DNA from 2 places in the Devosia sp. A449 genome. Region 1 is predicted to be linked to the other one. Evidence: predicted binding sites of a transcription regulator. Region 1 holds the regulator's gene; the other holds the start of a gene.

Region 1 (7,292 bases):
GGGTCGCCAGAACACCTTCCTGTTCGAATCCGTGCAGGACGGGGCGATCCGGGGCCGCTATTCGATCATCGGCAGCCAGCCCGACGTGATCCTCAAGGTCGAGGCCGGCACCGCCTCGATCAATCGCTCGGCCCAGATCGATGACGCCCGTTTCGAGCCCCTGCCCGCGCTGCCGCTCGACGCGCTGCGCGCTCTGGTGGCCGACAGCAAGGTCGACGTGCCCGAGGGCCTGCCGCCGCAATCGGCCGGCGTCTATGGCTTTCTCGGCTACGAGATGGTCCGCTACATGGAGAAGCTGCCCGACAGCAATCCGGACCATCTAAACACCCCCGAAGCCATCTTGATGCGGCCCTCATTGCTGGCGATTTTCGACACGCTCAAGGACGAACTGTATCTGACCGCGCCGGTCTATGTCCGTGCCGGCGTCTCGGCCCGTCAGGCCTATGAGGCCGCCGAAGCCCGCATTGACGACGCCATCGAGCGGCTGGGCCGGGCCCTGCCCCCGACTGCCGCGCTGCCCGACCTCGAATCCATCACCGTCACCAGCAACACGTCGAAAGACGAGTATTTTGCCATGGTGGCCAAGGCCAAGGACTACATCACCGCCGGCGATATTTTCCAGGTGGTGGTGAGCCAGCGTTTCGAGGCCGAATTCAATCTGCCGCCGACCGCGCTCTATCGCGCCCTGCGCCGGACCAATCCCAGCCCCTATATGTATTTCCTCGATTTCGGCGGCTTTGCCATTGCCGGCTCGAGCCCTGAAATCCTGGTGCGGGTGCAGGATGGCGAGGTCACCATTCGCCCCATCGCCGGCACCCGCAAGCGCGGCTCGACCCCGACCCGCGATGCCGAACTGGCCGCCGAACTGCTGGCCGATCCCAAGGAACTGGCCGAGCATCTGATGCTGCTCGACCTCGGCCGCAACGATGTCGGCCGCGTTGCCAAGACCGGCACGGTCAAGGTGACCGACAAATTCTTCCTCGAATATTATTCTCACGTCATGCACATCGTCTCCAATGTCGTCGGTGTGCTCGACCCGAAATATGACTTCGTCGACGCCCTCTCCGCCGGCTTCCCCGCCGGCACCGTCTCCGGCGCGCCCAAAGTGCGTGCCATGGAAATCATCGACGAGTTGGAGAAATCCAAGCGCGGCGTCTATGGTGGCTGTGTCGGCTATTTCAGCGCCGACGGCACCATGGACACCTGCATCGTGCTGCGCACCGGCATCCTCAAGGACGGCAAGCTCTATGTGCAGTCCGGCGCCGGCATCGTCGCCGACAGCCAGCCCGAGCTGGAACAGCTGGAATGCGAAAACAAGGCCCGCGCCGTCTTCAGCGCCGCCGAAGAAGCCCTCCGCTACGCCGGCGAACCGAGGATCGGGCAATGATGGGCGTGAACTTCACCTCGCCCCAATCTCGATGTCACCCCGGCCTTGAGCCGGGGCCCATCCTGAGATCAAACCGCACGACACCATCTCAGGATGGATCCCGGCTCAAGGCCGGGATGACACTGCGTTTGGGAAATCGTTCAGTGGCTGCACCAAGTCAGAAACTCACCGCCTCTCGATGGCGCAGCTGGTTCTAACGGGAGGCTCCACTGCGGAGCCGACCCAGTAGTCAAAACCACCTGCTGAGGACCAAACCCATGACCCGCACTCTCGTCATCGATAATTACGACAGCTTTACCTACAATCTTGTCCATTTCCTGGGCGAACTCGGCGCCGACCTCACCGTTGTGCGCAACGACAAGATCACCCTCGACGCCATCGCCACCATGGCCCCTGACGCCATCCTGCTGTCGCCCGGCCCGCGCACGCCCAATGAGGCGGGCATCTGCCTGGCGCTGATCGATCGCTTCCAGGCCGATATCCCCATTCTCGGTGTCTGCCTCGGCCATCAGGCCATCGGCCAGGCCATGGGTGGCGAGGTGGTGCGCGCGCCCCATCTGGTGCATGGCAAGACCTCCCGCATCAATCACACCGGCAAGGGCCTGTTCCGTGGGCTAAACGCCGGCTTCGAGGCGACGCGCTACCATTCGCTGATCGTTGACCAGAACAGCCTGCCCGATACACTCGAAGTGACGGCGACCACCGAGGATGGGCTGATCATGGGCATGCAGCACAAGACCCTGCCGCTGCATGGCGTGCAGTTCCACCCCGAAAGCATCGCTTCGGAAAACGGCCATGCGCTGCTGCAGAATTTCCTGAATCTGGCGCGCGACTTCAACCAGCAGAGGGCAGCGTAATGGATATCAAGGCAGCTCTGAACAAGATCGCCGACCGCAAGGACCTGACCGGCGAAGAAATGCGCGGCGTGATGCGCTTCATCATGGCCGGCGAAGCCACCCCCAGCCAGATCGGCGCTTTCCTGATGGGCATGCGTATCAAGGGCGAGACCGTCGGCGAAATCGCCGCCGCCGTCTCCATCATGCGCGAGCAGATGGTGCCGGTCGACGCGCCTGAAGACGCCATCGACATTGTCGGCACCGGCGGCGATGGCGGCGGCACGCTCAACATTTCGACTGCCAGCGCCATTGTTCTGGCGGCGGCGGGCGTTCCGGTGGCCAAGCATGGCAATCGCGCCCTGTCCTCCAAATCCGGCTCGTCGCAGGCGCTCGAAGCCCTCGGCGTCAAGCTCGACCTGACCCCGGCCGAAATTTCGCGCTGTATCCGCGACGCCGGCATCGGCTTCATGTTCGCGCCCAGCCACCATCCAACCATGCGCCATGTCGGCCCCGCTCGCGCCGAGCTGGGCGTGCGCACCATGTTCAACCTGCTCGGGCCGCAATCCAACCCGGCCGGCGTGCGCCGCTACATGCTGGGCGTCTATGCCCAGGAATGGGTGGAGCCCGTGGCCGCCGCCCTGCTCGCCAATCGCGCCATCAAGGCCTGGGTGGTGCATGGCAGCGACGGGCTCGACGAAATCACCGTTACCGGCCCCAGCTTCGTCGCCCAGATTGCCAATGGCGATCTGCGCAGCTTCGAGGTGACGCCCGAACAGGCCGGCCTCAAGCGGCATGATCCAAAAGACCTGCTCGGCGCTGACCCGGAATACAACGCCGCCGCCATCCATGCCCTGTTCGACGGCGCGCCGGGCGCGTATCGGGATATTGTGCTACTCAATGCCGGCGCGGCGCTGATCGTCGCCGACAAGGTTGCCGATCTGCGCGAAGGCGCCGAAGCCGCCGCTGCGGTGATCGACAGCGGCAAAGCCAAACAAACCCTCGCCCGCCTCGTGGCGGTTTCGAACGGACGAGAGCAATGAGCGATATACTCCAGCAGATTGAAGTCTATAAGCGCGAAGAAATCGCGGCAGCCAAAGCCCTGCGCCCCTGGGCCGAAGTGGTGGCTCAGGCCCACGACCAGCCGCCGACGCGCGGCTTTGTCAAAGCCCTCAAGGCCAAACGCGCGGCCGGCGATTATGCGCTGATCGCCGAGGTGAAGAAGGCCAGCCCCTCCAAGGGACTGATCCGCGCCGATTTCAACCCGGCAGCCATCGCCCGCGCCTATGAATCGGCCGGCGCGGCGTGCCTCTCGGTGCTCACCGATGGCCCCAGCTTTCAGGGCTCGCCGGAATTTCTGAAGCAAGCCCGCGCCGCGACCCAATTGCCGGTACTGCGCAAGGACTTCCTGTTTGAAACCTATCAGGTGGCCGAAGCCCGCGCCTGGGGTGCCGACTGTATCCTGATCATCCTCGCCGCTGTAGGCGATGACGTGGCGCGCTATCTGCTCGACGCCGCCCATGAGTGGAAGATGGACGCGCTGGTGGAAGTGCATGACCAGCTCGAACTCGACCGGGCGCTGGCGCTGGATGCGAGCTTTATCGGCATCAACAACCGCAATCTGCGCACCTTCGAAACCACGCTCGACACGTCGGTCAAGCTGGCCGTCGGCGTGCCCAAATCCACCCTGCTGGTCAGCGAGAGCGGCATCGTCACCCACGACCACGTGCTGATGCTCGACCGCGACGCCAATATCGGCACCTTCCTCGTCGGCGAAAGCCTGATGCGGCAGGACGACGTGGCCGCCGCCACCCGCACCCTGCTGACCGGCGCATCACAGGTCGTCGCCTGATGACCCAGGGCCTCACCCACCTCAACGCCAAGGGCGAGGCCCATATCGTCGATATCGGCGATAAGGCCGTCACCCGTCGCCGCGCCGTGGCCCAGGCCCGCATTCTGGCTCGGGCCGAAACCATCGCCCTGATCATGGGCGGCGGTCTCAAAAAGGGCGATGCGCTGGCCGTGGCCCGCATCGCCGGCATCATGGCCGCCAAAAAGACCAGCGACCTCATTCCGCTCTGCCATCCGATTCCGCTGACCAAGGTCAGCGTCGATATCGAGCAGGACGGAGCCGAAGCGATTCTCATCCACGCCACGGCGGAAACCACCGGCCAGACCGGCGTCGAAATGGAAGCGCTGCTCGCCGCCTCGACCGCCGCGCTCACCCTTTACGACATGGCCAAGGCCATCGATCGCGGCATGACCATCACCGACATGTGCCTGCTGGAAAAATCCGGTGGCAAATCCGGCGACTTCTCCCGGCCATGAGCCTGCTACCGGTCGAATCCGCCATCGCCGCCATCCTCAACCGCGTTCCTGCCCCGACGCTGGAAACCGTGCCGCTCGCCCAGGCGGCCGGTCGCGTCCTGCTTGAGCCACTGCTCGCCACTCACGACCAGCCCCCCTTCAACGCCAGCGCCATGGACGGCTACGCCATGCGCGCCGCCGATGTGGTCGACGGCCACGCCCTGACCATTGTCGGCACCTCGCAAGCCGGTGCCGGCTTCTCCGGCACAATTGAGCCCGGCCAGGCCGTCCGCATCTTCACCGGCGCCCCGGCGCCCCCCGGCGCCGATACCGTCATCATGCAGGAAGAGGCCGTCGCAGCGGACGGCGTCGTCCGTTTCACCGCCCCAGCCCGGCTCGGTCACAGCATTCGCCCCCGCGGCAACGACTTTGCCACCGGCCAGCAATTGCTCGATCCGGGCATGCGCCTCGCCCCGATGCACCTCGCCGTCGCCGCCGCCGCCAATGCCGCAACTTTGGGCGTCGCCAAACGGCCGAACATTGCCCTGCTCGCCACCGGCGACGAATTGGTGCTGCCCGGCAACCCACTCGGAGCCGACCAGATTGTTGCATCAAACAGCTTTGGTCTGGCTCCTTTGTTCGCTCCCTACGCCCAATCTGTTACCGACCACGGCATCGCGCAAGATAACCGCAAGAAACTTGCCAGCATGCTGGCAGAAATCTTCGACAATCCGCCAGATATCTTGGTGACTACTGGCGGCGCCAGCGTCGGCGATCATGACATCGTGCAGGCGGTTTTGCTCGATCTCGGCGTGAAGCTGGACTTCTGGCGCATCAACATGCGCCCCGGTAAGCCCTTGATGTTTGGGACAAAAGGCAAGACGCTGATCTTCGGCCTGCCCGGAAATCCGGTCTCCGCCATGGTCACCGCCATGGTCTTCATCCGCCCTGCCCTCCGCGCCTGGCTCGGCCACCCCGAACCCACCCCCTGGCACCTTCCGCTGGCTGGTCCGACCCCACCCAATACTGCCCGCCGCCACTTCATGCGCGCGCAGCTATTGCACACAGCTAACGGCTTGCAATTGCTGCCTATTTCGCAAACCGACAGCGGCCATACCTCGTCGCTGGCGCGCGCCGATATGCTGATTATCCAGCCCGAAAACGACCCCGGCCAACCCGCCGGCACGCTAGTCGAAGCCCTCCCCGTGGACGGTTTCTGACAGTAAAAGCCCAAGGGATATTGCAGAACATAACTGGAACACGTATGGTCGTTCCGTCTATGTTCCGATTCTGCTCCCGAGGGGTCCATGCTCACGCGCAAACAACACGAGCTGCTGATGTTCATCCACGAGCGGATGAAGGAAAGCGGTATTCCACCATCCTTTGATGAGATGAAGGATGCGCTCGACCTGGCATCCAAATCGGGCATCCACCGGCTGATCACCGCACTCGAGGAACGTGGCTTCATCCGCCGCCTGCCCAACCGGGCCCGGGCATTGGAGGTGGTCAAGCTCCCCGATTCGATGAACCCATCGCTTGGCGGCCGCAAGACCCGCTTCGAGCCCTCGGTCATCGAAGGCAATCTGGGCAAGGTGGCGTCGCCCCCCTCGCGCATGTCGGCCGCTGATGACTATGCAAGGCCGATCGCCATCCCGGTCATGGGCCGCATCGCCGCCGGCACGCCGATCGAGGCGATCCAGACCCATTCCCACACCATCATGGTGCCGCCCGAAATGCTGGGCAGCGGCGAGCATTACGCGCTCGAAGTGCGCGGCGACTCGATGATCGATGCCGGCATTTTCGATGGCGATACCGTGCTCATCAAGAAGCAGGATGTCGCCAGCACCGGCGAGATCATCGTTGCTCTGGTAGATGATGAGGAAGCAACCCTTAAACGCCTGCGCCGCAAGGGGAATACAATCGCGCTGGAAGCGGCCAATCCCGCCTATGAAACCCGCATTTTCCCGCCTGACCGGGTCAAGGTGCAGGGTCGTCTGGTTGGACTTTTGCGCAAATACTGAGCCGACGGCTTTGACCTTTGGCCGGCATGACGGGCATAAATCCTCGCATGCCGGCTCCCATCGAAAAGCTTTGCCCTGTGCTGCTCCGCCCCACGTCTGACGGGCCGGAGCTGCTGGTGTTTCGGCATCCGCTCGCCGGCGTACAACTGGTCAAGGGCACGCTTGAGGCTGATGAGACTATCGCCACCGGAGCGCTCCGCGAACTGGCCGAGGAGTCCGGCCTCACCCAAGCCATTGTGACGTCCGACCTGGGCAGCAGCCTTGCTATCGCTCCCGATCAACTCTGGCATTTTGTGCGCGTTGAGGCCGGACCGCTGGAATCACGCTGGCTTTTTGACACCGCGGATGATGGCGGCCACCGCTTTGCTTTTTTCTGGTGGCCGCTGGCGGCCGAGCCGGGTCCCGACTGGCACCCGATCTTCGTCCGGGCGCTGGCCCATATCAGGGCGGCGTTGGCGTAGCCCACTGCCGGTGTGGCGGGGATGAACAGCAAGCAGGCAGGCGGTTTGCTTGGGCTGCTGCATTGTTCTTGCAACCACTATTCGCGAGACCTTGCAATCGGCGCCATTTCGTGCCACATAGTGGGCATACGTTTTCAGCCTAAGTCGGCTGCCTAATGCCGGCGTGCCGGACCGTGGCTTCCTTCTCTACCATGCGAACGTTATTTTCCTTTGGCGTGTTGCCATTGGATAACCGCTCGTAAGAGCACAAGGAAACTATCATGTCCGTCATCACCGGCACCGT
Region 2 (7,292 bases), on a different contig from region 1:
CCGATGTCGCGCAGCCGCTGCAGGGTTTCGAGCAGGCGGGCGTTGTCGCGCTGATGCAAGCCGATGGAGGGCTCGTCGAGCACATAGAGCACGCCGGTGAGGCCTGAGCCGATCTGGCTGGCCAGCCGGATGCGCTGGCTTTCGCCGCCCGACAGCGTGCCCGAATTGCGCGCCATGGTCAGATAATCGAGGCCGACATCGATGAGGAAATTCAGCCGCTCGCGGATTTCCTTGAGGATACGCTCGCCGATCAACTGCTGATTGGGGGTGAAGGCCTCGGGCAGCGCAGCGAACCACTCGACGGCATTGCGAATGGATTTCTCGGTGACCTGGCCGATATGCAGGCCGTTGATTTTGACTGCCAGCGTCTCCGGCTTCAGCCGATAGCCGCCGCAGGCAAAGCAGGGCTTGGCCGACATGTATTTTTCGATTTCTTCGCGCATACCGGCGCTTTCGGTTTCCTTGTAGCGACGCTCAAGGTTGCCGATGACGCCTTCGAAGGCCTTGGTGGTCTTGTATTGGCGCAACCCGTCATCATAGACGAAATCGACCTTGTCCTTGCCGGTGCCATAGAGCACGGCATGCTGGACCTCGAAGGGCAGCTCGTTCCAGGCGGTGCCGGTCGAGGCGCCATACATCTTCACCACGGCCTGCAGGGTCTGCAGATAATAGGGCGCACTGGTCTTGGACCAGGGCAGGATGGCGCCGTCCTTGATCGACAGGGTCGGGTCCGGCACGATCTGGTCGGGATCGATCTTCTGTTCCGTGCCGAGGCCATCGCAGGCCGGGCAGGCGCCGAAGGGATTGTTGAACGAAAACAGACGCGGCTCGATTTCGGCAATGGTGAAGCCGGACACCGGGCAGGCGAATTTTTCCGAGAAGGTGGTCTGCTTGAGCGTACCGTCCTCGGTCTTCTCATCGGCGAATTCGATCAGCGCGATGCCATCGGCCAGCTTCAGCGTCGTCTCAAAGCTCTCGGACAGGCGGCCGGAAATGTCGGGGCCGACGACGACGCGGTCGACCACCACTTCGATGTCGTGCTTGAACTTCTTGTCGAGGGCAGGGGCGTCCTCGATCTCGTGATATTCGCCATCGATCTTGACGCGCTGGAAGCCCTTGCGCATCAGATCGGCCAGTTCCTTCTTGTATTCGCCCTTGCGACCACGGGCGATCGGCGCGAGCAGGAACAGGCGGGTGCCCTCGGGCAGCTCCAGCACCTTGTCGACCATCTGGCTGACGGTCTGGCTTTCGATGGGCAGGCCGGTGGCCGGCGAATAGGGCACGCCGACGCGGGCAAACAGCAGGCGCAGATAGTCGTATATCTCGGTGACCGTGCCAACGGTAGAGCGCGGGTTACGCGACGTGGTCTTCTGCTCGATGGAAATTGCGGGCGACAGGCCCTCGATATGTTCCACATCGGGCTTCTGCATCATTTCGAGGAACTGGCGGGCATAGGCCGACAGCGACTCGACATAACGCCGCTGGCCTTCGGCATAGATGGTGTCGAATGCCAGGGAGGATTTTCCGGACCCCGACAGGCCCGTCATCACGATGAGGCTGTCACGCGGCAGCCGGAGGTCGATGCCCTTGAGATTGTGCTCGCGGGCGCCGCGGACGACGATCTCTCGGTTCTGGCTGGGCTTTAGCGTCATCATTTCAGTCCATGGCTCGGTGCGCCGAGATAGCGGCACGGCGGCAGAAGGCTTGGGGTCGGGAAGACCAGACAGATAGGCGCGGCCTGCTCCTGCTGCAAGCGGCTCGCGCGCATGGCCGTCCGGCGGTCCGCTCACCTTAGCGTGTCCCCCAAGCTTGCCAAAGCGTCATTCGCGACAAGAACATAAACAGAACGAACAGGATTCGGTCAAGGGAGAACATGCTGGCCCCCAAAGTGGTTGCGCCCCGATGTCGGCCAAGCCTGCTGACAGGATGTGTCAGCAGCGCCGCGCTGCCGCAGAAATGCCGCAATCGGTTCCCGCAGGCCGGTTTCGCTGTGCTACCATTCCAGTCTGGCCGACAATCCTGCGGCCTGTCCCGACACTGATCGGATTTTCATGAACATTCCCGCATGGACGAAACCCGCGCTGTACGGCGCGGCGACTGGCGCCGTTGCCCTGGCCATCATCGGCTTTACCTGGGGCGGCTGGGTGACCGGCGGTAGCGCCCAGGAGGCAGCAGCGAAGTTGTCGGCCAGCAATCTGGCGACGGCGCTGACGCCGTATTGCGTGGAGCGTTCGAAGTCCGATCCGCAGGCTGGCGTCGTGCTGGCCGAATTCACCGCGGCATCGGCCTTCTCGCGCCGCGGCATCATCGAAAAGTCAGGCTGGGCGACTCCGCTCGGAGCCGAGGCACCCAACAAGGTTCTGGCCGAGGCCTGTGCGCTGGCGCTGACGCCAGCCTGATCTGTCGCCGGTCCCGCCCTGATGGGGAGGGGCCGGCTTGACAGGTCAGTTTGAATTGGAACATAAAGGGAACGAACAGTGTTGTTTAAAACAATCGGTTCCCGCGCGCTTTCCGCTGTCGGAAGCGGTAAAGTCGCGGCCGCACATCTGCTGGACCGCCGTTGAGGCGGCAGGGCTGTGCAACCGGTAAGTAAGCGTCCCAGGCCACGACAGGGCGGGACTGAATAAAAAGGAATTCGCCATGGCAGGCAGCGTGAACAAGGTCATTCTGGTCGGCAATCTCGGCGCCGATCCCGAAGTGCGTAACCTTCCCAGCGGCGGCAAGGTGGTCAATCTGAGCGTTGCCACTTCGGAGTCCTGGAAGGACAAGAATACCGGCGAGCGCCGCGAAAAGACCGAGTGGCACCGCGTGGTGATCTTCTCGGAAGGGCTGGCGCGCGTGGCGGAAAGCTATCTGCGCAAGGGCAGCAAGGTCTATCTCGAAGGCCAGTTGCAGACCCGCAAGTGGCAGGACCAGTCCGGCGCCGACAAATATTCCACCGAAGTGGTGCTGCAGGGCTTCAACTCGAACCTGACGCTGCTCGATGGTCGCGGCGAAGGCGAAGGCGCCGGCGCGCCGCGCGGCAATGAGGGTGGCTATGGCAATGAAGGCGGCGGTTTCCGCGGCGTTCAGGGTGGTGGCGGCGGTGCCCGTCGGCCCCAAGCCAACGCCCCGGCCTTCGAGCCCGGCGGCATGGATGACGACATCCCGTTCTAGGAACGGCAGCAAAGGGGGGCAGCGGCTCCCCTTTTTTGTATGTGGGCAATGACGGTGGGAGGGGGCGGGCCGGCAGCCAGTCAGTCAGTCAGGCAGTCAGGCAGGCAGCCTACCAGCATCGGTCAGGTGGCGAACACGCAAAACGTGTTGCGACCGGCGGCCTTGGCCGCATAAAGCGCGGTGTCGGCCTGGCGGAACAGGTCCTCCGGCGCGCCGCCGCGATATGACGCGACGCCGACCGAGGCGCTGAGCGTGAGGGTCTGGCCCAACCGGGTGAGCGGGCGGCCCATGGTGCCGACAATGCTCGCGGCCTGCGCTTTGACCGCGTCGGGCGCGATGTCGGGGCCGAGCAGCGCGGCAAATTCGTCGCCGCCGATCCGCGCCACCAGATCGGCGCCGACGCAGCTTTCGCTCAGCCGCAGCGCCGCCTCCTTGAGGCATTCGTCGCCCACGGCATGGCCGTAGGTGTCGTTGACCTGCTTGAAGCCGTCGAGGTCGACCAGCAGCAGGGTGCCGACGGTGTGATACCCGGCGTCGAGCTGGATCAGCCGGGCCTGGAACAGGCTGCGATTGGCGAGGCCGGTCATAACGTCGAATTCGGCCAGATAGCGCGTGCGGTCGGCCATCAGCTTTTCGTCGGTGATGTCCTGCTTCATGCCGAAAATGCGTTTGGCCACGCCATCCTGGCTATCCACCGCACCGGTCAGCCGCATCCAGCGATGCTTGCCGGTGGTGGTGATGATTTCCACGTCGAGCCCGAAATCCGTGCAGGTCCGGATCGCCTCGGCGCGCGCCGCTTCCATCTTCAGGCGGGAGGCATCGGTATAGAGGGTGAGCGTCTGCTCCCTGGTAATGGGCGCACCGTGCGGGACCTCGAAAATGTCATAGACGCTGTCGGTCCAGGCGATGGCATTGTCGGCCAGATCGCATTGCCAGACCCCGATCCGCGCCGTGGCCGAGGCCCGGTCGAATAGCTGGCGCCGCAACTGGTCCTCGGCCTCCAGCGCGGCGATACGCCCGGCCTGGGATTGGATGGTGCGGTTTTGTCGGCTGATGGTGGCGCGGGCAAAAATATCCTGCGCCAGCGCCACGATGCGCTCGGCCATCTGGCGACTGCGCGGGCGCGCGTCGAACAGGCTGAGCAGCAGCGGCGGGCGATCAGAGGCGGCGGGCAGCTGCAGGCCGGCATAAAAGCGGGCGCCGACAATGGCGGTATCGGCCATGACCAAGGGGTATTCCGCCGCCAGCGCACGCGCCTCCAGCCCGGCCAGATTCTGCGTGATATTACCCACCGACGCGATGGTCATCACATTGTCAGCGGCAAGGCTGGTCAACCGCGCGCTGCCCACGCCAAGCAGCTTGGCAAGACGGCGCAGGCGGCCGTCAAAGGCATGGTCGTGTGGGAAGTCACCGGCGAAGGCCGGTTCTGCAGAGGGGGCGGTGGCAGCAAGGCTACGCAATTGGGCGATCCTACGAACTACCGAACGCTAGCGTGTCGTGGTTAAGATTTCTTCAGTGCCAAGGCCATGGATTTAAAAAGAAATTGGGCGACCGGCGGGTCGCCCGACCGGGGTCAGCGGGAGAACGGCACTTCGGCGCGCAGGCTATCGCCATTTTCGACATAGACCACCTCAAAGGTCACCTTAATGGCGTCGGCATTGAGGGTGATCTGGGCGCTGATATTGAGCGGCTTGCCGGTTTCGTCCTTCTCGCGCTCGCGCAGGTTGAAGATGAGGCTGCTACCGCGCTTCTGGCCCACGGCCACGCCGGTAAAGGTGGCGTTGGAGCTCATCGCCGCTTCAAAGCGCTTATTGGCTTCGACATAGACCATGGTGCCGGCTACCGACAATTGCGTGCCGGCCAGGGTGCAGCGACCATTATAGTTCACCTTGTCCTGATTGCCCTGCGTCAGGGACATGCGGCAGACCACGGTTTCGGTATTGGCGCCGATCAGCACGCCGCGCCCGCGCCAGTCCCCGATATAGGACTTCAGCAGGGCAGCATCAGCGGGGCCGGCCAGGGCAGGGACGCTGCCAGCAGAAGCCAGCAGACCAGCGAGGGCGACAGCGCGCCACAGGGGTCTGAAATAGGTCATTTAAGCAAAGCCTCCAGTGAAATCGCGCCCCCCGGCAATTCGACACCGAGGCCCGGACCAAACCGTCGCAGAATCAGCGTCACCAGCATTTTGGCGGGCGCTCGATGAGCCCGCAAGCGGCAGTATTCAGGGCGCGCCTTCCGTGCCACCTTCGCCGGTGACGGTGTCCCCCATCGGGTCGTCGGGCGTCGGCTCGTGGTCGGCGGTGCGCACGCGGATCTTGCCCAGCGGGTGAAAGAATTTGCCGCCGGCGGCCAGCAGCGCCGGCAGGATGAACAGGTCGCCCACGAGGGCGAAGGCAAGCGTCGAAACGAACAGCGTGCCGAACAGCGCCACCTGCGGCAGCTCGGAGAAGGTGACAATCACCACGCCCGAACACAGGATGATCGTGGTGGCGACGATGGCACCGCCGATGCGATCCAGCGTGTGCTTGACCGCTTCGAGATGCGGCCGGCCTTCCTCGCGCCGCGCATGCAGATAATGCGACAGGAAATGCACCGTATCGTCGACGGCGATGCCGAAGGCGATGGTCAGGGCAATGACCGTGGTCAGCTGCAACCCCTGACCGGTGAAATATAGCCAGGCAATGGTGCCCAGCACCGGGAACAGATTGGGGATGGCCGAGGCCAGCGCCACCCGGGAGGATTGGAAGGCAAAGCCGATCAGCCCGATATTGACGATGACCGACAGCGTCAGATCCAGTTGCAACCCGGTGACGATATTATCCGTGGCGAAGGTGGTGAGGATGCGGAAGCCGCCGATTTCGGCGCCGGTGACGCCGGCAGCGTCCATCTCCGCATTCACATCGGCGACCAACTGCTTGAGATCGTCGGAATCGATGATGGTCGGCATGAAGCCGGTGACCAGCGCCTGGCTGCCATCATCGGTAACGAAGCGCTTACGCATGAAGGGGCCAACAGCGTCGAACACGTCCTCGCGGGTAAAGCCGTTATCGGTGTAGTTGGTCAGCGCGGCGGCCGAAATGACCTTGTTCTCGCCGAGATGGGCTTCGAGAATATCGTGCACGATGCGGATGGTGTCGAAGTCGCGCGGCGTTACATTGGGGTCATGATCCTGCAGCGGCACGCGGATATAGAGCGGCGCCACGCCACCGACGCCCTCATCGATCTCGGCAGCGGCGGTCAGCGCGCTGGAATCGGTGGCGACGAAATCCTCGAAGGAGAAATGCGGCTTGATCAGCGCGTAGGGGATCAGCAGCACCAGCGTGACCACGATGGCGGCGATGGATAGCGGGCGGCCGAACCGGCTGGCCAGGAACCAGCTCAGCGGCAGCGGCGCGGTCAGCACCAGACTGCTGCGCTTGGGGGCCTTGAAGCCCATGCGGATCGCCGCCTTGAGCATCAGCGGCATGAAGGTCATCAGGCAGACAAACAGCAGGAAGGTGCCGATGGCACCGGCGAAGGAGAATTCGCGAATGCCCTGGCCCGGGGTCAGCGCCAGCGAGGCAAAGCTGATCAGCGTGGTGAGCATGGTCAGCCCGGCGGCCGGGCCGACCAACTTAACCGTGGCATCAACCGCCTTGTTGGGCTCCATGCCGTCGCGCCAATAGGCGAGCCAGTTGAAGATGAAGAACATCGACTCGGCAAAACTGATCACCAGGACCAGCGTGGTGACGATGATGGTGAGAAAGGAGAACGAGCCGAAGAACAGCAGGATCATGCCCATCGACCACATCACCGACAGGAACGGCGTGGCCGCCACCAGCAAGGCGGCGGGCAGCGAGCGCAGCGCCAACAGGGCGATCAGCGCGCCGAGGCCAAAGCCCCAGACGGTGAATTTGACCTGGTCGTCCACCGCGGCATTGAGCATTTCCGAGGTCCAGATTGGCGGACCGGTCAGCTCGATGGTGATGTTTTCGTCCTGATAGGGGGCCACGGTGGCGCGCAGGCTGGCGATCATCGCCCTGGTGCCGTCGCCCTTGGTCATGGATTGGTCGGGGAAGACGATCAGCACCACCCCGTCCAGATCGGGGGTGATGAGGTTGCGCATCATCGGATCGTTCTGCTGCAAATCGCCCAGC

What was found. Region 1 encodes LexA, which represses DNA repair genes until DNA is damaged. Its sites were predicted from a motif close to TGTTCNNNNTGTGTTCNG; they were not measured.
Region 2: a site for LexA is predicted at 2,456-2,473, ahead of ssb (single-stranded DNA-binding protein). Genes of this name have one in related genera too.

The regions. Positions count from the first base shown of each region.
Region 1 is NZ_JBTMWU010000002.1:549,794-557,085, reverse strand. It holds gene trpE (anthranilate synthase component I) at 1-1,387, shown strand, start outside; gene ACX3OW_RS08585 (anthranilate synthase component II) at 1,645-2,244, shown strand; gene trpD (anthranilate phosphoribosyltransferase) at 2,244-3,263, shown strand; gene trpC (indole-3-glycerol phosphate synthase TrpC) at 3,260-4,072, shown strand; gene moaC (cyclic pyranopterin monophosphate synthase MoaC) at 4,072-4,548, shown strand; gene ACX3OW_RS08565 (molybdopterin molybdotransferase MoeA) at 4,545-5,747, shown strand; gene lexA (transcriptional repressor LexA) at 5,835-6,548, shown strand; gene ACX3OW_RS08555 (NUDIX hydrolase) at 6,596-7,009, shown strand; gene ACX3OW_RS08550 (cold-shock protein) at 7,270-7,292, shown strand, end outside.
Region 2 is NZ_JBTMWU010000009.1:1,668-8,959, forward strand. It holds gene uvrA (excinuclease ABC subunit UvrA) at 1-1,652, opposite strand, end outside; gene ACX3OW_RS19100 (hypothetical protein) at 2,052-2,399, shown strand; gene ssb (single-stranded DNA-binding protein) at 2,641-3,156, shown strand; gene ACX3OW_RS19110 (diguanylate cyclase domain-containing protein) at 3,279-4,616, opposite strand; gene ACX3OW_RS19115 (hypothetical protein) at 4,730-5,251, opposite strand; gene ACX3OW_RS19120 (efflux RND transporter permease subunit) at 5,378-7,292, opposite strand, start outside.